Regions from separate parts of the Streptomyces sp. NPDC041068 genome, predicted to be linked through region 1. Evidence: riboswitches for the same ligand, from Rfam matches in the RefSeq annotation. Region 1 holds a riboswitch; each other region holds the start of a gene.
What was found. Region 1 has a riboswitch for cobalamin ahead of AB0B50_RS27515 (hypothetical protein). Riboswitches for the same ligand answer to the same signal wherever they lie in the genome.
Positions count from the first base shown of each region.

Region 2: another riboswitch for cobalamin. It lies ahead of AB0B50_RS10875 (ribonucleoside-diphosphate reductase subunit alpha); the one in region 1 lies ahead of AB0B50_RS27515 (hypothetical protein).
Region 3: another riboswitch for cobalamin. It lies ahead of AB0B50_RS01665 (CbtB-domain containing protein); the one in region 1 lies ahead of AB0B50_RS27515 (hypothetical protein).
Region 4: another riboswitch for cobalamin. It lies ahead of AB0B50_RS24510 (cobalamin biosynthesis protein); the one in region 1 lies ahead of AB0B50_RS27515 (hypothetical protein).

Region 1 is NZ_JBEZCG010000012.1:188,874-194,036, forward strand. Features, by position in the region: gene AB0B50_RS27500 (energy-coupling factor ABC transporter substrate-binding protein) at 1-65, shown strand, start outside; gene cbiQ (cobalt ECF transporter T component CbiQ) at 72-821, shown strand; gene AB0B50_RS27510 (ATP-binding cassette domain-containing protein) at 818-1,702, shown strand; cobalamin riboswitch at 1,748-1,897, shown strand; gene AB0B50_RS27515 (hypothetical protein) at 1,993-3,057, shown strand; gene AB0B50_RS27520 (CbiQ family ECF transporter T component) at 3,081-4,409, shown strand; gene AB0B50_RS27525 (ATP-binding cassette domain-containing protein) at 4,406-5,163, shown strand, end outside.
Region 2 is NZ_JBEZCG010000004.1:210,083-215,245, reverse strand. Features, by position in the region: gene AB0B50_RS10895 (carbon starvation CstA family protein) at 1-110, shown strand, start outside; gene AB0B50_RS10890 (YbdD/YjiX family protein) at 107-304, shown strand; gene AB0B50_RS10885 (DUF3311 domain-containing protein) at 415-669, shown strand; gene mctP (monocarboxylate uptake permease MctP) at 666-2,294, shown strand; cobalamin riboswitch at 2,436-2,577, shown strand; gene AB0B50_RS10875 (ribonucleoside-diphosphate reductase subunit alpha) at 2,707-5,097, shown strand; gene AB0B50_RS10870 (ribonucleotide-diphosphate reductase subunit beta) at 5,097-5,163, shown strand, end outside.
Region 3 is NZ_JBEZCG010000001.1:440,131-445,293, reverse strand. Features, by position in the region: gene AB0B50_RS01685 (MarR family transcriptional regulator) at 1-125, shown strand, start outside; gene AB0B50_RS01680 (hypothetical protein) at 298-585, shown strand; gene AB0B50_RS01675 (sporulation protein) at 1,217-2,227, shown strand; gene AB0B50_RS01670 (histidine phosphatase family protein) at 2,626-3,222, opposite strand; cobalamin riboswitch at 3,308-3,460, shown strand; gene AB0B50_RS01665 (CbtB-domain containing protein) at 3,497-3,718, shown strand; gene AB0B50_RS01660 (CbtA family protein) at 3,743-4,501, shown strand; gene AB0B50_RS01655 (hypothetical protein) at 4,594-5,163, shown strand, end outside.
Region 4 is NZ_JBEZCG010000010.1:332,727-337,889, reverse strand. Features, by position in the region: gene AB0B50_RS24530 (hypothetical protein) at 1-193, shown strand, start outside; gene AB0B50_RS24525 (helix-turn-helix transcriptional regulator) at 457-1,317, shown strand; gene AB0B50_RS24520 (hypothetical protein) at 1,358-1,864, shown strand; gene AB0B50_RS24515 (DUF397 domain-containing protein) at 2,101-2,307, opposite strand; cobalamin riboswitch at 2,575-2,707, shown strand; gene AB0B50_RS24510 (cobalamin biosynthesis protein) at 2,818-3,900, shown strand; gene AB0B50_RS24505 (cobyric acid synthase) at 3,897-5,163, shown strand, end outside.

The DNA.
Region 1 (5,163 bases):
AGGAGGCCCCGGAGGACTCGTCGAGCGGCGCGGAGGACACCCGCGCCGACAGGGAACAGGTCTGACCCGGCGTGCTGCCCATCGACGCGGCGGCGCACAGCAGTCACTGGCGCCGTCGTCACCCCGTCGACAAGGCCGTCCTCGGGCTCGGACTCACAGTCCTCGCGATCTCCCTGCCGCCCTGGCCGGGAGCCGCCCTGGTGGTGATCGCCGCCCTCGCCGTACTGCTGGGGCCCGCGGGCGTGCCGCCCCGCAAGCTGTGGCGCGCCTACCGCGTGCCGCTCGGCTTCTGCGTCACCGGCGCCCTGACCCTCCTCGTCCAACTCGGCGGTCCCGAGGGGTTCGTGGCGCTCGCCGGCGACGGCCCTGCACGCGCGGGCGGTCTGCTCCTGCGGACCTCCGCGGCCTCGCTCGGCGTGCTCCTCTTCGCCTTCACCACGCCGATGTCGGACCTGCTGCCCCGCCTGGTGAAGGCGGGCGTGCCCGCACCGGTCGTGGACGTGGCGCTGGTGACGTACCGGATGAGCTTCCTGCTCCTGGACTCCATGAGCCGCATCCGGCAGGCGCAGGCGGCCCGGCTCGGCCACACCACACGGGCCGCCACCTGGCGCTCGCTCGCGGGCCTCGGCGCCACCGCGTTCGTACGGGCCTTCGGCCGGGCGAGCCGGCTGCAGGCCGGGCTCGCCGGACGCGGCTACGACGGCACCCTGCGGGTCCTCGTGCCCGAGGCCCGGATCTCCCGGGCCTTCGTGGCCGCGAGCGCGGGCCTGCTCGTGGGCCTCGCGGCCCTCACCCTCGTACTCGAAAGGTTCCTTCCATGAGCGAGCCGCGTGCTCTTCGCGAGCCGGGCGCTCCCAGTGGGCCGAGCGACTCCCTGGTCTCCCTGCGTGCGGCTTCGTACGCGTACGAGGAAGGCCCCACCGTTCTGAGCGGCCTGGACTTCGACGTCGTGGAGGGCCGCGCCCTCGCGCTGCTCGGACGCAACGGCAGCGGCAAGACCACGCTGATGCGGCTGCTCAGCGGCGGACTGCGGCCGGACGAGGGCGAGTTGACGGTCGAGGGCGCCCGCGTGACATACGACCGCAAGGGTCTGACGCGGCTGCGCACCACGGTGCAGCTGGTCGTCCAGGACCCGGACGACCAGCTGTTCGCCGCTTCGGTCGAACAGGACGTGTCCTTCGGCCCTTTGAACCTGGGCCTGCCCGACGCCGAGGTCCGGGCGCGGGTCGCCGAGGCGCTCGCCGCGCTCGACATCACCGCCCTGACCGACCGCCCCACCCACCTGCTCTCCTACGGCCAGCGCAAGCGGACCGCGATCGCGGGCGCGGTGGCGATGCGTCCGCGCGTGCTGATCCTCGACGAGCCGACCGCGGGCCTGGACCCCGACGGCCAGGAGCGCCTCTTGACCACGCTGCAGCGCCTGCGGGACGCGGGGACCACCGTGGTCATGGCGACCCACGACGTGGACCTGGCCCTGCGCTGGGCCGACGACGCCGCGCTGCTCACGCCCTCCGGGGTGCGGACCGGACCGGTGGCCGAGATGCTGGCCCACCGAGATCTGCTGACGCAGGCGGGACTGCGCCTGCCGTGGGGGATCGCCGTCGCGGAGCTGCTGCGGGCGCACGGCCTCGTCCCCGGCGTCGGCGAAGGGCCGCGTACGCCGGAGGAGTTGGCGGTCCTCGCGGCGCGCGGCGTCCAGTGATCATGGTTACAGCCTGAAGGGGTGGCCGGTCCGGCCCGCCGGGCGTACTCTTCGCAAGGCTTCGTCTGTTGACGAAGTGACAACTGAATGCATGCGCGACTGGGGAAAGCCGGTGGGAATCCGGCACTGACCTGCAACCGTGAGCGGCGCTCGACGCCGTGAGTCGGATCGCCCGGCGCGCCATGTGCACTGCTTCTCTCTGTCATGGTCTGCAGCGTGGAGCCCTGAGCCCCCGGTTCGTCACGGGTGTCCTGGGTCCTTGCGCGGGCCCCGGCCCCGAAGGACCCGAAATGGCCCGCGCGATACGCATGTTCGCCGCCGCCCTCGGCCTGCTCCTGTCCGCCGTCGCCCTCGGCCTGGGCGCGGCACCGGACACGGCGCACGCCCTGGACGCAGGACGCGGCAGGGCCGGATTCTGTCCGAACGGGAACGGCGTGACCGTGGTGGTGGACTTCCGCGAGCTGGGCGGCAGGACCATCGTGCGCTGTGCGGTGGGCAGCCAGGCCAGCGGGCTCGCCGCGCTCAAGGCGGCCGGTTTCGACGTGACCGGCACCAACAGGTGGGGCGAGTCCTTCATCTGCCGTCTGGAGGGCAAGCCGGGTACCGATCGCGAGCCGTGCATCGACACCCCGCCGACCAAGGCGTACTGGTCCTACTGGCACGCCCCCAACGGCGGTGCCTGGACCTACAGCCAGCAGGGCGCGACCTACCGCACCCCGCCGACCGGCAGTTTCGAGGGCTGGTCGTTCTCCTACAACCGCGAGGCGGACGAGGCGCCTTCGCCCCGGGTGGCGCCTCAGCGGCCCGCGGGTGGCGGTTCCGGTTCGGGCGGCGGGTCCGGTTCCGGTTCCGGTTCGGGTTCCGGTTCGGGAGGCTCCGGTGGACCCGGAGGCTCCGGCTCCATCGGCGGAGGCAGCAATTCCGGTGGGGGAGCGGGCGGTTCACAGAACGGCGGAACCGGAGCGGGCGACACGCTGCCCGGCACGGTCGCGGGCCTCGGACAGGACGCCAAGCCCCAGGACGGCGACCTGCCCGACGAGCACGAGGAGAAGGGCAAGAAGAAGGACAAGGGGAAGGACGAGGACGAGGACGGCAAGGAGAAGGGCAAGGACGGCAAGGAGAAGTCCGCCGATGCCACCCCGTCCGCGTCCGGTTCGCCGAACCCGGTGATCACCCCGAGCGAGGCCGCCGACTGGACGGGCGGCGACGACAAGCGCACCGTCGAGGCCGCCGGTTCCTCGGGCGCCCCGACCGGCACCCTGCTCGGCATCGCAGCCGCCGTACTGCTCGCCTCCGGCGCCGGTTTCACGGCATGGCGCCGCAAGCGCACGGCCCGCGCGGACACCACCACGTGACCGCCGACCTCGGGTGGCGCCGCGTGACTGCCGATCTTGGCTGGCGCCGCGTGATGGTCGCTCTCGGGCGGCGCCGCGTGGCCGCAGTGCTGGAACGGGGGCGCGAGAATTCCGCTCCCGGACGGCGCCGCGATGCCTCCGCCCCCGGGCGGCGCCGTGTGACCGCAGCCCTCGAACGGCGCCGCGAGACCCCGGGCCCCGGGCGCCGCCGTGAGAACCCGATCAGGTGGCGCTCGCTGCCGCGTGCCGTGCATCCGGGTGCCTGGTGGTTGTGGGCGCTCGGTATGGCCGCCGCGGCGAGTCGTACCGCCAATCCCGTGCTCCTTGTGATGATCCTCGCCGTCGTGGCCTTCGTCGTGGTGCGCAGGCGCGGGGACGCGCCCTGGGCCCTGGCGTTCCGGATGTATCTGGTCCTCGGTGCGTTCATCGTGACCATGCGCGTGGTGTTCCGGATCGTCTTCGGCGGCGGCCAGGGCGGCACCGTCCTGTTCACGCTGCCGCAGGTCACCCTGCCCGAAGCGGCCGCGGGCATCCGCCTGTTGGGCCCCGTCGCCGCCGAACAGCTGCTCGGCGGTCTGTACGACGGGCTGCGCCTGGCCACCATGGTCATCTGCATCGGGGCGGCGAACGCGCTCGCCAACCCCAAGCGGATGCTCAAGGCATTGCCGGGAGCCCTGTACGAGGTCGGCACGTCCGTCGTCGTCACCCTGACCGTCGCGCCCCAGCTCGTCGAGAGCGTGCAGCGGGTGCGCAGGGCCCGGCGGCTGCGCGGCGGCGCGGCCAAGGGCGTCGGCGCGCTGCGCGGCATCGTCGTCCCGGTCCTGGAGGACGCGATGAACCGCTCCCTGGCCCTGGCCGCAGCGATGGCATCGCACGGCTACGGCCACACCGGCCGCCTCGCCCCGCGCACCCGGCTGCTCACCGGCGCCCTCGTGGTGGGCGGGCTGCTCGGCGTCTGCGCGGGCCTGTACGGGGCGATGGGCGCGAGCACACCCCCCTACCTGGGAACGCCCCTGCTCCTGGCGGGACTTGCCCTCGCCGGTGCCGGATTCGTGCTCGGCGGCCGACGGGTGCGGCGCAGCACGTACCGGCCCGACCGGTGGCAGTCGGCCGAAGTCCTGGTGTGCGCCTGCGGGTTGGCCGCAGCCGTCCTGCTGTACGTGGTCTCGCGCACCGACGCCGCGTCCCTGTACCCCTCGCTTTCCCCGCTCACCTGGCCGGAGGTCGCGCCGCTGCCCGCCCTCGCGGTCCTGGTCGGCGTGGGGCCCGCCTATCTGGCGCCGGAACCCCCCAAGTCGTCGGACCCCGCAGGGGATCCGACGGCAACCAAACCCCTGGAGACGGCCACGTGATCGACTTCGACGAGGTCACCTTCACCTACACCGGCGCCGTGGAGCCCGCCCTGCGCGACGTGGACCTGCACATCGGCGAGGGCGAGCTGTGCCTGGTCACCGGCCGCACCGGCGTGGGCAAGTCCACCCTGCTCGGCATGGTCAACGGCCTGGTGCCCCACTTCACCGGCGGCCGCCTGCGCGGCCGGGTCGCCGTCGACGGCGTGAGCACGGCCACCGCGCCCCCGCAGGAGTTCGCCCCGCTGGTCGGTGTCGTCGGGCAGGACCCCCTCGCGGGGTTCGTCACCGACACGGTCGAGGAGGAACTGGCGTACTGCATGGAACAGTTGGCCGTACCGGCGGACGTGATGCGCAAGCGCGTCGAGGAGACCCTCGACCTGCTGGGCATCGCGGAGCTGCGCCGCCGTGCCCTGCGCACCCTGTCCGGCGGACAGCAGCAGCGGGTCGCGATCGGCGCCGTCCTGACCGCGCACCCCAGGGTGCTTGTCCTCGACGAACCCACGTCGGCGCTCGACCCGACGGCCGCCGAGGAGGTCCTCGCGGCGATCACCCGCCTGGTGCACGACCTCGGCACGACCGTGCTCGTCGCCGAGCACCGCATGGAGCGGGTGCTGCAGTACGCGGACCGGCTCGTGCACCTGCCGGGCGACGGACGCGTGGTGGAGGGCGAACCCGCCGAGCTGATGCGCGCGTCGGACGTCGCACCGCCCGTCGTGCGCCTCGGCAGGCTGGCCGGCTGGGACCCCCTGCCGCT
Region 2 (5,163 bases), on a different contig from region 1:
GGCTGAGCGAAGCGCCGTACGTGGAGTCGAAGCTGACGGCGCCCGCCGGGCTCTTCCCGACCAAGGAGGAGAAGCAGGAGGCCCAGAGGAAGCGGGAGCTCACGCCATGACCTGGCTGCTGCGGGGGCTGCGCTGGATGCGGTGGTACGTCCGCGAGCTGACCGACGAGTCGGCGTACGACCGCTACGTGGCACATATTCGCAGGGAGCATCCGGCGGCAACTGTCCCCAGCCGCCGCGTATTTGAACGGATGCGGACGGAACGTGAGGAGTCGGACCCCAGACAGGGGTTCCGCTGCTGCTGAGCAGGCAACTCCTCCTGTCCGTTATCCGGACAGGGGTTCCAAACCGCGAGACTGTGGCTTAGATTTCCCGCACGTTAAGCATGGGATAAGTGAGGGAACGGAGCCGCGATATGTCAGATGCGCCTGAAGTGAACAGACCGGTGGTCACGCCGGTCCGTGTGGTCATCGCAGCCTGCCTTGTCGCACCCTTCGTGGCAATGCTCTGGGTGAGTTCGTACGCGAAGATCGAACCGACCTTCATAGGCATCCCGTTCTTCTACTGGTACCAGATGCTGTGGGTGCTCATCTCGACGGCGCTCACGATGATCGCCTACAAGCTGTGGCAGCGTGACCAGCGCGCCCGCAAGGAAGGCGCGAAGTCATGAACGACGGCGTCAACGGCGTCGCGCTCGGCGTCTTCATCTTCTTCTTCGTCGCGGTCACCGTCATGGGCTTCCTCGCCGCCCGCTGGCGCAAGGCCGAGAACGACCAGAGCCTGGACGAATGGGGCCTGGGCGGACGGTCGTTCGGCACCTGGGTCACCTGGTTCCTGCTCGGCGGCGACCTCTACACCGCGTACACCTTCGTCGCCGTCCCCGCGGCGATCTACGCGGCCGGAGCGGCCGGCTTCTTCGCCGTGCCGTACACGATCCTCGTCTACCCGCTGATCTTCACCTTCCTGCCGCGCCTGTGGTCGGTCTCGCACAAGCACGGCTATGTGACCACCTCCGACTTCGTGCGCGGGCGCTTCGGCTCCAAGGGGCTCTCCCTGGCGGTCGCGGTCACCGGCATCCTCGCCACGATGCCGTACATCGCGCTCCAACTGGTCGGCATCCAGGCCGTCCTGGACGTGATGGGCATCGGCGGCGGCCCCGACACCAACTGGTTCATCAAGGACCTTCCGCTCCTGATCGCGTTCGCGGTGCTCGCCGCGTACACGTACTCGTCGGGTCTGCGCGCGCCCGCCCTGATCGCGTTCGTGAAGGACGGCCTGATCTATCTCGTCATCGCCGTCGCGATCATCTACATCCCGATCGAGCTGGGCGGCTTCGACGACATCTTCGCCAAGGCGGGCGAGGCGTTCGGCGTGGTCAACGAGGACACCGGCAAGCCGCGCGGCGCCCTCGCGCCGCCCGAGGCCGGGCAGTGGACGTACGCGACGCTCGCGCTCGGCTCGGCCCTCGCGCTGTTCATGTACCCGCACTCGATCACCGCGACGCTCTCCTCCAAGAACCGCAACGTGATCCGCCGCAACACCACGATCCTGCCGCTGTACTCGCTGATGCTGGGCCTGCTCGCGCTGCTCGGCTTCATGGCGATCGCGGCCGGGGTCAAGGTCGACAACGGCCAGCTGGCGATCCCGCAGCTCTTCGAGGACATGTTCCCCGACTGGTTCACGGGCGTGGCCTTCGCCGCGATCGGCATCGGCGCGCTCGTGCCCGCCGCCATCATGTCCATCGCGGCCGCGAACCTGTTCACCCGCAACATTTACAAGGACTTCATCAAGCCCGACGCGACGCCCGAGCAGGAGACCAAGATCTCCAAGCTGGTCTCGCTCCTGGTGAAGGTGGGCGCCCTCGTCTTCGTCCTCGGCATGGACAAGACGGTCGCGATCAACTTCCAGCTCCTGGGCGGCATCTGGATCCTGCAGACGATGCCCGCGCTGGTCGGCGGCCTGTTCACCCGGTGGTTCCACCGCTGGGCACTGCTCGCCGGATGGGCGGTCGGCATGGTCTACGGCACACTGGCCGCGTACGGCGTCGCCTCGCCCACGCAGAAGCACTTCGGCGGCTCCTCCGACACCATCCCGGGCATCGGTGAGATCGGCTACATCGGCCTGACCGCGTTCGTCCTGAACGTGATCGTGACGGTGGTCCTGACCTTCGTCCTGAAGGCCCTGAAGGCCCCCGAGGGCGTCGACGAGACCTCTCCCGAGGACTACACCGCGGACGCGGGCGACAAGGGCGTCTCGACCGAGCTGCCCAAGGTCGGAGCGGGCTCCGGCCACTGACCTCGCACCCCGCTCACGGCCGACGAAGGGCCGCCGGAGGATCCGGCGGCCCTTCGTCGTGCGTACGCGAGTTGACGTTTCGGAGCATGCGCCGGGCGGGCGGCCCCTCGCGACCGACACAAGATGTGGGCCTGCTTCAGAAACCCGGCACAAGATGTATGCTCGTGCTCGCTGTCGTCGCAGGGGAATCCGGTGCAAGTCCGGAACTGTCCCGCAACGGTGTATGTGTACGTCTTTGTCGTACCCGCAAGTCCGAGGACCTGCCGACAGTGTGCCCGAGCCGCCCGGCCCGGGCGCCGACCGTCCGGGCCTCGTGGAATGGGCCGGTGGACGCGGTGAGCCGCCCTGCCCGGGTGCGCCCGTGTGTGCCGTTCCCCTCCCCCAGGCCCAGAGCCGAGCGAGGGAGAGCCACGTGACCATCGCGCCTGCCGAACCTGCGTCAGCGAAGACCGCGCCGACCGACGAGGGTACCGACGGGCCAGGGACCGCGCTGCTGCGCACCCTGACCGACCTCACCGCCGACCTCCCCGACGCCGATCCGGGGCGGGTCGCCGCCGCCGCCCTGCGCGGCCGGTCGGCGCGCGCCGACGAGGCCGAGCTGAGGGAGCTCGCCACCGAGGCGGCCGCAGGGCTCATCTCCGAGGACCCCGCGTACTCGAAGCTCGCGGCCCGGCTCCTGTCGATCGGCATCCGCGAGGAGGCGGCGACGCAGGGCGTGCGCTCCTTCACCGACTCCATCGCGGTCGGCCACCGCGAGGGCCTGATCGCCGACCGCACCGCGTCCTTCGTGACCGAGCACGCGGTCCGCCTCGACGCCCTGGTGGACAACGCGCTCGCGGACGGCGCCGACTTCCGCTTCGGCTACTTCGGCCTGCGCACCCTGCACAGCCGCTACCTCCTGCGCCACCCGATCACCCGGCAGGTCATCGAGACCCCGCAGCACTTCATGCTGCGCGTGGCGAGCGGCCTCGCGGAGGACGGCAGCGCCCGCGCCGTGGACGAAGTCGCCGCGCTGTACGGCCTGATGAGCCGCCTGGACTACCTGCCGTCCTCGCCGACGCTGTTCAACTCCGGCACCCGGCACCCGCAGATGTCCTCCTGCTACCTCCTCGACTCCCCGCTGGACGAGCTCGACTCGATCTACGACCGCTACCACCAGGTCGCGCGCCTGTCCAAGCACGCGGGCGGCATCGGACTCTCGTACTCCCGCATCCGCTCCAGAGGTTCGCTGATCCGCGGCACGAACGGGCACTCCAACGGCATCGTGCCGTTCCTGAAGACCCTGGACGCCTCGGTCGCCGCCGTGAACCAGGGCGGGCGCCGCAAGGGCGCCGCCGCGGTCTACCTGGAGACCTGGCACTCCGACATCGAGGAGTTCCTGGAGCTGCGCGACAACACCGGTGAGGACGCGCGCCGCACGCACAACCTCAACCTCGCGCACTGGATCCCCGACGAGTTCATGCGCCGCGTCGCCGCCGACCAGGACTGGTCGCTGTTCTCGCCGGCCGACGTGCCCGAGCTCGTCGACCTGTGGGGCGAGGAGTTCGACGCCGCCTACCGCAGGGCCGAGGCCGCCGGGCTCGCCAAGAAGTCCATGCCGGCCCGTGACCTGTACGGCCGCATGATGCGCACCCTCGCGCAGACCGGCAACGGCTGGATGACCTTCAAGGACGCCGCCAACCGCACCGCCAACCAGACGGCGGAGCCCGGCCACACGGTGCACTCCTCCAACCTCTGCACGGAGATCCTGGAGGTGACGGACGACGGGGAGACGGCCGTCTGCAACCTCGGCTCGGTCAACCTCGGCGCCTTCGTGGTCGACGGGGACATCGACTGGGAGCGGCTCGACGAGACCGTCCGCACCGCGGTGACCTTCCTCGACCGCGTCGTGGACATCAACTTCTACCCGACCGAGCAGGCCGGCCGCTCCAACGCCAAGTGGCGTCCGGTGGGCCTGGGCGCCATGGGTCTGCAGGACGTCTTCTTCCAGCTGAAGCTGCCCTTCGACTCCCCCGAGGCCCGCGCCCTTTCGACGCGCATCGCCGAGCGCATCATGCTCGCCTCGTACGAGGCGTCCGCGGACCTCGCCGAGCGCAACGGCCCGCTGCCCGCCTGGGAGAAGACCCGCACCGCGCGCGGCGTCCTGCACCCCGACCACTACGGCGTCGAGCTGACCTGGCCCGAGCGCTGGGCGGCCCTTCGGGAGCGCATCGCCACCACCGGCATGCGCAACTCCCTGCTCCTCGCCATCGCGCCGACCGCCACCATCGCGTCCATCGCGGGTGTCTACGAGTGCATCGAGCCGCAGGTCTCCAACCTCTTCAAGCGCGAGACGCTGTCCGGCGAGTTCCTCCAGGTCAACTCCTACCTGGTGGAGGAGCTCAAGCGGCTCGGCGTGTGGGACGCGCAGACCCGTGAGGCGCTGCGCGAGTCCAACGGCTCGGTGCAGGGCTTCGGTTGGGTGCCCGAGGAGGTCCGCGCGCTGTACCGCACGGCCTGGGAGATCCCGCAGCGCGGCCTGATCGACATGGCCGCCGCGCGCACGCCGTTCCTCGACCAGGCGCAGTCCCTGAACCTGTTCCTGGAGACGCCGACCATCGGCAAGCTCTCCTCGATGTACGCCTACGCCTGGCAGCAGGGCCTGAAGACCACGTACTACCTGCGCTCGCGCCCGGCGACGCGCATCGCCCGCGCGGCCGGCGGCTCGTCCGCCACCGCCGCCCCCGTCCCCCAGCAGGTGACCGACCCCGACGCCGTCGCCTGCTCCCTGGAAAACCCCGAGTCCTGCGAGGCCTGCCAGTAATGAGCACCACCAGCAACGAAAAGACCGAGGCTTCCGAGAAGACCGCGGCTTCCGAGAAGAACCTGC
Region 3 (5,163 bases), on a different contig from region 1:
TCGAAGCGGAGCGCGGCCGCAGGGCCGGGTGGCTCGCCCAGGCCATCGAGGCCGAACTCACGGACGAGGAGCGGACGTTGCTGGCACAGAGCGCCGCCCTGCTGGAGCGGCTCGCGACGCGCTAGGCGCCCCGCAGGAGACGTCCGCGTCGCCGACCGGCTCCCGCAGCATCCGTCCGGCCTTCCCAGAAGTGTCCAACAACTCAAGTCGGTCCGAACAAATGCACCGGAAAGCCGGTCGCCGGACCCTCCGGCGACCGGCACGCGGCGGCGACGGGCGCCGCGCCGACTGGTCCGCGTGGCGACCCGCGTCAAGGAACAGCCGACCGACAACACACGACTGCTCGCCGCGGCATTCCTCGTCAATCCGGTCGTCATTCTCGGCATCGGGGCGGTCCGGTACGCCAAGGGCGGGGACATCACCCACAAGTTCGAACTCGAACCCGAGGGCCCAGGTGAGGAGTTCGTCTTCGAGTTGGGCCGCGACCACAAGAACACCCTCCTCACGCTGCGCATGAAGGCGGAACCCAACTGCGTGCTGGACCTGTCGGTGACCTCGGCGCACGTGGACGACTGGCACGGATGACCGACATTAGCGACCGATATTGGCGACCGACATGAACGACTGACAACGACTCGACGGGCCCCGCGCCCTCGGACGGAAGCCGCGACGACGGCGCCGACTCGCAGAGGACTGACAGTACGATCCGGCATCGCGCCGACGGCCGCGCTCGGTCTGGCCGCTGCAGCGGGCTGCGGCGATGACGACAGCGAGGACAAGAGGCCCATCCTCCGGGACACCTCCAGGACACCGCGCACATCGCAACTGCGTTCGATCAGCCGGGACTCAACCTGTTCGCCGGCCACCGCAATCGCGGCTTCGACATGGGCATCGCCTACCGCCTGGGCGAAGAACTCGACTTCATAGGCCCCTACCTCACGACGCCGCAGGGCAGCGTCGACGCGGTGTTCAGCGACGAGGCACTGCTGTACGGCTACATGGAGCAGCAGAGGAAGAGAAAGGCCCCTCAAGGCGGTTCCGGACGTCACCATGGGCCTTCTCAACCGGCACAAACCCGGTCCGCACGACCTGAACACCTACCCCTCCCGCCACCCCTCATGGGTGCTCGCCTGCGACTCGAAGCGGCCTCTATACTTCTACAGCCCTGTAGATAAGGGCTTTTGACGAACGATCACATGAAGGAGTGGACGCCGCGATGGTGTTCAAACGGCTGCTCGGCTCGCTCGGTGTGGGTGGCCCCACGGTCGACACGGTCCTGGACCCGGGTGCGGTCCAGCCCGGTGGCAGTCTGTCGGGTCAGGTCCATCTCAAGGGCGGCAACGCCGACTTCGACATCGAGCACATCACCCTGGAGCTGGTAGCCCGGGTCGAGGCCGAGCACGAGGGCGGTGAGAGCGAGGGTGTCGTCACCTTCGACCGGTTCACTGTCGGCGGCGGGTTCCGCCTCGCCGCGAGCGAGGAGCGCAGCGTGCCGTTCAGCGTGACGCTGCCCTGGGAGACCCCCGTCTCGGAGTTGTACGGGCAGGGTCTCGGGATTGTGCTCGGTGTGCGTACCGAACTGTCGGTGGCGGGCGCGAAGGACAAGGGTGACCTGGACCCGCTCACCGTGCGCCCGTTGCCCGTACAGGAGGCGATCCTGGAGGCCCTCGGCCAACTGGGTTTCGGCTTCCGGTCCGCCGACCTGGAGTACGGCCGCATCGGCGGTACCGGCCAGCAACTTCCCTTCTATCAGGAGATCGAGCTCACCCCGGCCCCGCGGTACTCCCACGCCGTCAACGAGATCGAGCTGACCTTCCTCGCCGGCCCCGGGGGCATGGAGGTGGTCCTGGAGGCGGACAAGCGCGGCGGGGTCTTCTCCTCCGGCCATGACACCGTCACCCGGTTCGCGGTGGGCCACGACGAGGCGGCGCGCGCGGACTGGAATGGCGTGGTCGACGGCTGGATTCGGCAGGTCATCGAGCACCGCTCGTCGTACGGCTCGCACGCCGCGTATGGACACGGTGACCCCTATGGCTCGGGGAACGGCCACGGCGAACACCACCACGGGCGCGAGGATCACCACCGCTCGGGACCCGGCATGGGCACCGTCGTCGCGGCCGGCGCGGCCGGGCTCGCGGTCGGCGTCGTCGGCGGCATGGTTGCGGCCGAAGCAGTCGACGAGGTGGGCGACTTCTTCGAGGGCGACGACGAGGAGGACGAGGGGTAGTCGGCGCACACAAGGACATCAGGGAGCAGACCTGAGGCATCCGACCTCTACGTCAGCGCCTGACGACACGGTTCTCCCCCTTACGGTCCCCCGCTGCCCGCACGACTACGCCATCGCATGCGGGCGGCGGTCCGCGCCTCGTTCTCGGCGCTCTCCGAACTGGCCCTCTCCGCAGGCGAGAGGGGATCGTGGTTGTCGGCCCGAGAGTCAAGCCCCCTTTCCGACCTGGGGGGGCATCGTGGCCGGGTAGGGATTGAGCAAGGAAGTTGGGCGGTCGGCCGCTGAGTCCGATCAGTGCGGCCGGTGTTCGGCGCGGGACACCACGCCCTCGGCCCCCCGGCCCTGCCGAGCAAGGCTCCGCCGTACGCCCTCTCACGCCGACCGCATCTGCGTACCCTCTACGCACCACTGTCAGGTGGGCCCGGCGCCCGCTCGAGAGACTGCCCGAACCGAATGTTCCAGCGCCCGGCTCGTCCGCTGAGCTCCGTCGCAGTCAGGGGCGGCACGTCGATCCGCCAGAACGCCGACTGGGGTGCCCCGAGCACCCGTACCCCCGCGGCTCGCACCACTTCCGGATCCACCACGGCCGTGCTCCGCCCTGGCGACTCTGCGGCCCCGTCCAGCCAGGCCGAGATCCGATCACAGAAGTCCCGTACCGACTCGCCACCATGAGGCGCCGAGTCCGGATCCGCCAGCCACTGGCTCACCGCCTCCGGTTCCCGTGCGCTCACCTCGGCCAGGGTCGCGCCGCGCCAGCGCCCCACATCGAGCCCGACCAGTGCGGGTACGACCGCGGCGTCCAGACCGAGGGCCTCGGCCGTTTCGCGGCAGCGCACCGAAGGGGAGACCCAGGCACGGTCCCCCGGCGGCAGACCCTCGGCCGAGGCCCGCGCACGCCTCAGACCAGAAGCATCCAGCGGGCACCTGTCGTCGAAGCGCGCCTCCCGCAGCGCCCCGCTGATGGCGGGTGAGATCAACACGACTCGACTCGTCACACGTCCGTCCCGCTTCTCAACATCATTGCTGCCCGCGGGACTTCACGCCCCGTGCACCCCATGACCGTGCTCCCTCACGCCCTTGGCCTCCTCTTCCCTGCGCGGTACCTTCTCGTCGATATCGACGACGGGTTCGCGGAAGCCGGTGGAACTCCGGCACGGTCGCGCCACTGTAAACCCGGTCCTCACCCCTGGGTGGGCCGCGTGAGTCAGACCCGCCCCGCCGTCCTGTGCACCACCGAGACGGGACGCGAGTTCCCCGGGAGGGCCTGCCATGGCGCAGTCTGCCGCTCAGCCGACCACCACCCCCACCGCCGTACCAGCCAAGCTGCCGATCGGCGCCATCGCGCCCTGGGCGGTCTTCTTCGGCATCCTGATGCTGGTCCTGCTCTACTTCGTCGGCGTCGAGCAGGGCGCCACATCCGTGATGAGCGGCCAGGACGTCCACGAATGGGTGCATGACGCCCGCCACCTGCTCGGCTTCCCCTGCCACTGACGGCAGCGGAGAGTCGTACAGCCCATGAACTCTGCAACTGTCCGCAACCTGCTGGTGCGTGGCATGCTCGCGGGACTCGCCGCGAGCATGCTCGCCCTCGCCGTCTCCTACTTCTTGGGTGAGCCAGGCGTCGACGCGGCGATCGCCTTCGAGGAGGCGCACGCCCACGAAGACGAACACGGCGCGGAAGTCGTCAGCCGCACGCTGCAGTCCACCGCCGGCCTGTCAACCGGTGTTCTCGTCTATGGAGTCGCCTTCGGCGGGATCACCGCCCTCGCGTACTGCTTCGCGCTCGGCCGCATCGGGCGCTTCGGGCCACGCGCGAGCGCGCTGCTCCTCGCGGCCGCCGGTCTGATCACTGTGTACGTCGTGCCGTTCCTGAAGTACCCGGCCAATCCGCCGGCCGTCGGCGACCCCGACACGGTCGGACGGCGCACCGCCCTGTACTTCCTCATGATCGCGCTCGGCGTGCTGCTCGCCGTCGGCGCGGTGGTCCTGGGCAAGCGCCTCGCACCACTGCTGGGCAACTGGAACGCCACCATCGCCGCGAGCGCGTTCTACGTCCTCGCCGTTGGGCTCGCCTACGTGTTCCTGCCGTCCTTCAGCAAGGTCCCGGAGCACTTCCCCGCCGCTGCGCTGTGGGAGTTCCGGCTGGCGGCGATCGCCGTCCAGATCACCCTGTGGACCGCCTTCGGGCTGGTGTTCGGAGTCCTGGCCGAACGCGCACTGGCCCCTGCTACGGCGAGCTCGGAGGGGGGAACGGAGACGGTCGTCAAGGGCTGACGGTCAGGAGCCGGAGGAATACTCTCTTCGTGAACGGCAGGGCCGACGCTCCCCTGAACGGTGGAAGCCGACGCTCCCCTGAGCGGAGGAATGTGACAGCACGACCTCGCGTCTTCATGGCCTTCTCCTCACGCGCGCCCGCGGACGCAACGCTCGCCGCCCGGCTGACGGCGGTACTCCGGGCGCGAGGCGTCCCGGTGGCGGCGCGGGCGGACGACACCTGCACGCACTTCCTCGCGATCCTCTCCGGGACCACAGGCACGTCCACGTCCGCCTCCACCCCGGCCGAACGGGACGTGGCGGAGCAGATCGCGAGCGCCGTGGAGAGGCGGCGCTCGCACGGCACCCCCGCGCTGTTCCTGCTGGCACCGGACGGCACCGACCTCGGCCGACTCGCCGCGCCCGTCGGCCCGTTCCGCCGCATCCGGTGGCACGACGGGTTCGGCGCGCAGGTCGATGAGGTGGCCCGCGCCCTGGACGTACCGGTGACACTGCCGAGCGGTGCGGCCGGGCTGATCGACGACAAGACGGCGGGCTTCCTCGGGCGCGAGTACGTCTTCGACGCGATCGACGACTTCGTGGGCGGGCCCGCGGGGCGCGGATACTTCCGCCTCGAGGGTGATCCGGGCGACGGCAAGACAGCGATCATGGCCGAGTACGTG
Region 4 (5,163 bases), on a different contig from region 1:
CTTCGGAGTCAGCCTCGCGGTGACGGTGGCCCTGGTGGGCCTGTTCACCCTCGGCATCGTCGGCCTCTCCAAGCAGGAGACGGCGTCGGCCTCCGGCGGCGGCTCCGCGGCCCTGGCCCGCACCGGCGCGTACGCCTGCTTCGCGCTGTGCGCGGCGGCCGTCGCGTACGGGATCTATCTGATCGTCGCCTGACGAGGGCCCGGCACGGGCTCACAGCAAAAACGCGCAACGCGCGCGGGGCCGGGAAGCACATCGCTTCCCGGCCCCGCGCGCGTTCTGCGTCTCCCGGCGCTCCCGTGACTCCAGAGAAACGACACATGTCAGATTGGTGTGAGCTCTTGGCTCTGGGCGGAGAGCGCATAGCATACTGCTGACGGCTTCCTGATAGGGTCCGTAAGCATATGGCGTATCGCCAGGCTTACTACAGGACCCCGTTCGACGGAAGAAGGAGCAGGATGCCCAGGGCTGTTGACCCGAGTCTCAATCGACGCAGGCTCCGAATCGAGTTGCGCAAGGCCCGCGAGAAGGCCGGACTGACCCAGCGCGAGGCATCCGACGCCTTGGAGTGGTCCCTTTCCAAGATCATTCGTATCGAGGCGGGCACCGTCAGTGTCTCCGTGACCGATCTGCGCGCACTGCTGCAGCACTACCGCGTGGACTCCCCCGAACTCGTCGCCGAACTGGAGGAGGCGGCCCGAGGATCGAAGGGGCAGAGCTGGTGGACGGACTTCTCCGACGTCCTCAACCCGACCTTCACGCAGTACCTGGGGTATGAGAGCGCCGCCAACTCCATCCGCACCTACCACCCGATCGTGATGCCCGGCTATCTGCAGACGGAGGACTACGCCGAGGCGCTGCTCGCGCCCCGCGTCCCCGAGGAGCGCGCCCGGCGCGTGGTCGAACTGCGGACGGCCCGCCAGGAGCGCCTCTTCGAAGGCGACGACACCCCCGAGACGTTCCTGATCGTGGACGAGGCGGCCCTGCGACGTCGCATCGGCACACCCGCGGTGATGCGCCATCAGCTCCAGCACCTCAAGGAGATGATGGAGCTCCCCCGAGTGACCGTCCAGATCCTCCCTTTCTCCGCAGGCGCGCACTACAGCACCCTGGGCAGCTTCGTCCTCCTCGGCTTCAAGGACGACGACGACCTGCTGTGGGTGGAGCACGCGGCGGGCTCGCTCGCCATTCGCGACGATCACGCGCTCCTGGCCCGGTACCAGGAGTGCTTCGGCACCATCAACGACCTCGCGCTCAGCGATGACGACGCGATCCGCTTCATCGACCGGGTCGCCGCCGAGGACTTCGCCACCAGTTAGGCCTGGGAGCAGGGAGCTGCCAGGCACGCAGGGAGGGACGATGCCGCCCACCGGACCGAGCGGTTGGAGTGCCGTACGGGACTGGTTCCGCACGGTCTTCCAGGGGGCGGAGGTGGCGGAGGACGATCGTCCGCCTGCGCTGTCGGACAACGACCTGCGGGGCCTGGTGATCAAGGAGGAGGAGACCACCGATCGCTACCTCAAGCTGTTGGCTGCCGAGCAGGAGCTTGAGATGGGCATGGAAAAGGCGCACTCAGACAACGCGATAGCCCGGTTCAAGGTCGCGATGCTCTGGGGTGGCTGCGCCGTGGTCCTCGTGATCCTCGCCCTCGCCCTGCTCGTCCACGCCGCACGTGGCGTGCGGGTCAGTCTTCCCAAGGGCGTGTGGATGCCCCTCAGCATCGTCGGCGCCGCCCTGCTCACCTGGGCAGGGCGGCGACTCGGAGCGTTCCTCCGTGGCCGTGCCGCCACCCGGCTCAACCGTGGTCCCGCTCCCGGCGACGCCCCTGGCTCACCAGACGAACGGACTCCGCGCGGTACGCCCTGACCGGGCCGTACCCCGCCGACCACAGTCCGATGGCCAGGGCGACCACAGCCGCCGTCACCAGCCATACGACGAGTTTGCCGCGGGATCCGTCCACCAGCAGCGAGGCCGCCGCCCCCACGACATTCGCCAACAAGCCGCACAGCAGGGAGTACCCCCAAGGAGAGGCGCCGTCGAGATGCGGCGTTCCCCTCCCTTCACCGACGCTCATCGACCTCTCCCCCGTTCAGGCCCGGACGCTATGCGCCGTGGAAACTCCCGGACTTGAGAGCGGTGAGCAGGCCGCGCCACGCGCCGCGGGAGAAGGCAAGCCTTGCCGCATCCGGATCCTTGGAGTCACGAACCATCACCCCCTCCCCGGCGAAACGCACGGCCACGCACTCGTTCCCATTCTCCGAGCGACTGCTCGTGCGCCACTGCTGCGCGGATGGGCCCCCGTCGACCACGCATACCTCCTCAGATCGAGAGGCGGCGTCCACTGGGGCGTCCCACCGTGACCGACGACCCTAGCGCCGTCACACACCGCAGCACAGGGCGCCGGGACGAACGGCCTCACATGTCCGAAACCAGGCAGCTGCCGTGCTTCTGCCGCTCTCCGATTCTCGTTTTCAGACTAGGGCGGGCGGATCCGATCGGCCAGAGGCAATCCGGTCCCGTGTGGGTCCCAACACACTCTCCCGCCGCAGGTCAACGGCGAGTTGACGGGCGTTCGCGGGGCGTGGTGGACTGCCGGGGCCAACTACGGCGGCAGAAGAGGAAGCCGGTGCGAATCCGGCGCGGTCCCGCCACTGTCATCGGGGAGACGCTCCCCGCAAGCCAGGAACTCTCGCCGCCGCATCACGTCGAACCAGGGCGCGGACACCCTGAGTGAGGACATATCGCCATGCTCGGCCGCCCGGTGCCGGTTCCCTTCCTGAGTACGAGTTCTCTCCTCAGTACGGCTGCGGGCTGAGCCCGTGAGTGCCGATCGCGACTTCGCGTACGGCGCCGCCGCCGGCCTCATCGGCGACCTGCTGCTCGGCGATCCCCGCCGGGGGCATCCGGTCGCCGCGTTCGGGCGTGCCGCGGGTGCCGTCGAGCGGGTGCTGTGGCGTGACCACCGCGGGTGGGGCGCGCTGCACGCCGTGGTGTGCGCCGGAGGCGCGGCGGGTGCCGCCGCCCTCGCTTCTTCTCTCGTACGCCGTTCACGCGCCGGATCCGTCGCGCTGACCGCCGCCGCGACCTGGTCCGTGGTCGGCGGGACCTCCCTCGGGCGTGAGGCGCGGGCCATCGGCGGGGCCCTTGAGGCCGGGGACATCGAGGTCGCCCGGGAGCGGCTGCCGCATCTGTGCGGGCGGGATCCGCAGGCCCTGGACGCGGACGGGATCGCGCGGGCCGTGGTCGAGTCCGTCGCCGAGAACACGTCCGACGCGGTGGTCGGGGCGTTGGTGTGGGGTGCGGTGGGCGGGGTTCCCGGGCTTGTCGGGTTCCGGGCCGTGAACACGTTGGACGCCATGGTGGGGCACAAGTCGGCGCGGTATCGGCGGTACGGGTGGGCTGCCGCCCGGCTGGACGATGTTCTCGGGTGGCCGGGGGCGCGGCTCACCGCGGTGCTGGCGGCTGCCGCCGGGGACTCGCCGCGGGGGGCCCTGCGGTCCTGGCGGGCGGATGCGGCGAAGCATCCGAGTCCCAATGCCGGGCCCGTCGAGGCGTCTTTCGCGGGGGCGCTGGGGGTTCGGCTCGGGGGGACGCTTTCTTATGGGGGTCGGGTTGAGCATCGGCCTGTTCTGAATGGGGACGGGCGCGATGTGCGGGTCGAGGACATCGAGCGGGCTGTGAAGCTTTCTCGGCGGGTGAGCTGGCTGGCTCTCGGAGTCGCGGTTGCTGCTCGGCTGACACGGCGCCCGGCGGTTGGGGCTGTGCCCACCCGTTCCGCCCTGCGGAACGGGTGGGCACAGCCGGGGCGGCCAGGACGGCCAGAGCGGCCAGAGTGGTCCGGACAGCCAGGACCAGCACAGCCAGGACCAGGACAGTCGCGTCAGTCTGGGAGATATTCATGAGTGGTGGGCTGCTTGTTGCTGGGACCACCTCCGATGCCGGGAAGAGTGTCGTCACCGCCGGGATCTGCCGGTGGTTGGTGCGCAAGGGTGTGTCCGTCGCGCCCTTCAAGGCGCAGAACATGTCCCTCAATTCCTTCGTCACGCGCGAAGGTGCCGAGATCGGGCGGGCGCAGGCCATGCAGGCGCAGGCCGCCCGTGTCGAGCCGAGCGCGCTGATGAACCCCGTACTGCTCAAGCCCGGCAGCGACCGGTCGAGTCAGGTCGTGCTCATGGGGAAGCCCGTGGGCGAGATGAGCGCGCGCGGCTATCACGGGGGGCGTCAGGCGGCGCTGCTCGACACCGTCGTGGGATGCCTGGAGGAGCTTCGGGGCAGCTATGACGCCGTGATCTGTGAGGGAGCGGGCAGTCCCGCCGAGATCAATCTGCGGCGTACCGACATCGTGAACATGGGCATCGCGCGCGCCGCCCGCTTTCCCGTGCTCGTGGTCGGGGACATCGACCGGGGCGGGGTCTTCGCCTCGTTCTTCGGGACGACCGCGCTGCTCAGTGCCGAGGACCAGGAGCTGGTCGCCGGGTACTTGGTGAACAAGTTCCGCGGCGACGTGTCGCTGCTCGAACCCGGCCTTGACATGCTGCACGGGCTCACCGGGCGGCGCACGTTCGGTGTGCTGCCGTTCCAGCACGGGCTCGGGATCGACGAGGAGGACGGGCTGCGGGTGTCCCTGCGGGGCGCCGTACGGGAGTCCGTCGTCGCGCCGCCCGTCGGCGAGGACGTGCTGCGGGTCGCCGTGTGCGCCGTACCGCTGATGTCCAACTTCACGGACGTGGACGCGCTGGCCGCCGAGCCGGGTGTCGTCGTGCGGTTCGTGGACCGGGCCGAGGAGCTCGTCGACGCCGACCTCGTGGTCGTACCCGGGACTCGGGGAACCGTCCGCGCCCTGCGGTGGCTGCGCGAGCGCGGGCTCGCGGACGCGCTGGCGCGCAGGGCCGCCGAGGGGCGGCCCGTGCTCGGGATCTGCGGCGGATTCCAGGTCCTCGGCGAGCACATCGAGGACGAGGTCGAGTCGCGGGCGGGGTCCGTGGACGGGCTCGGACTGCTGCCGGTGCGGGTGCGGTTCGCGCGCGAGAAGACCCTCGCGCGGCCGGTGGGTGAAGCACTCGGGGAGCGCGTCGAGGGATACGAGATCCACCATGGCGTGGCCGAAGTCGCCGGTGGGGAAGCCTTCTTGGACGGGTGCCGGGTCGGCGAGGTGTGGGGCACGC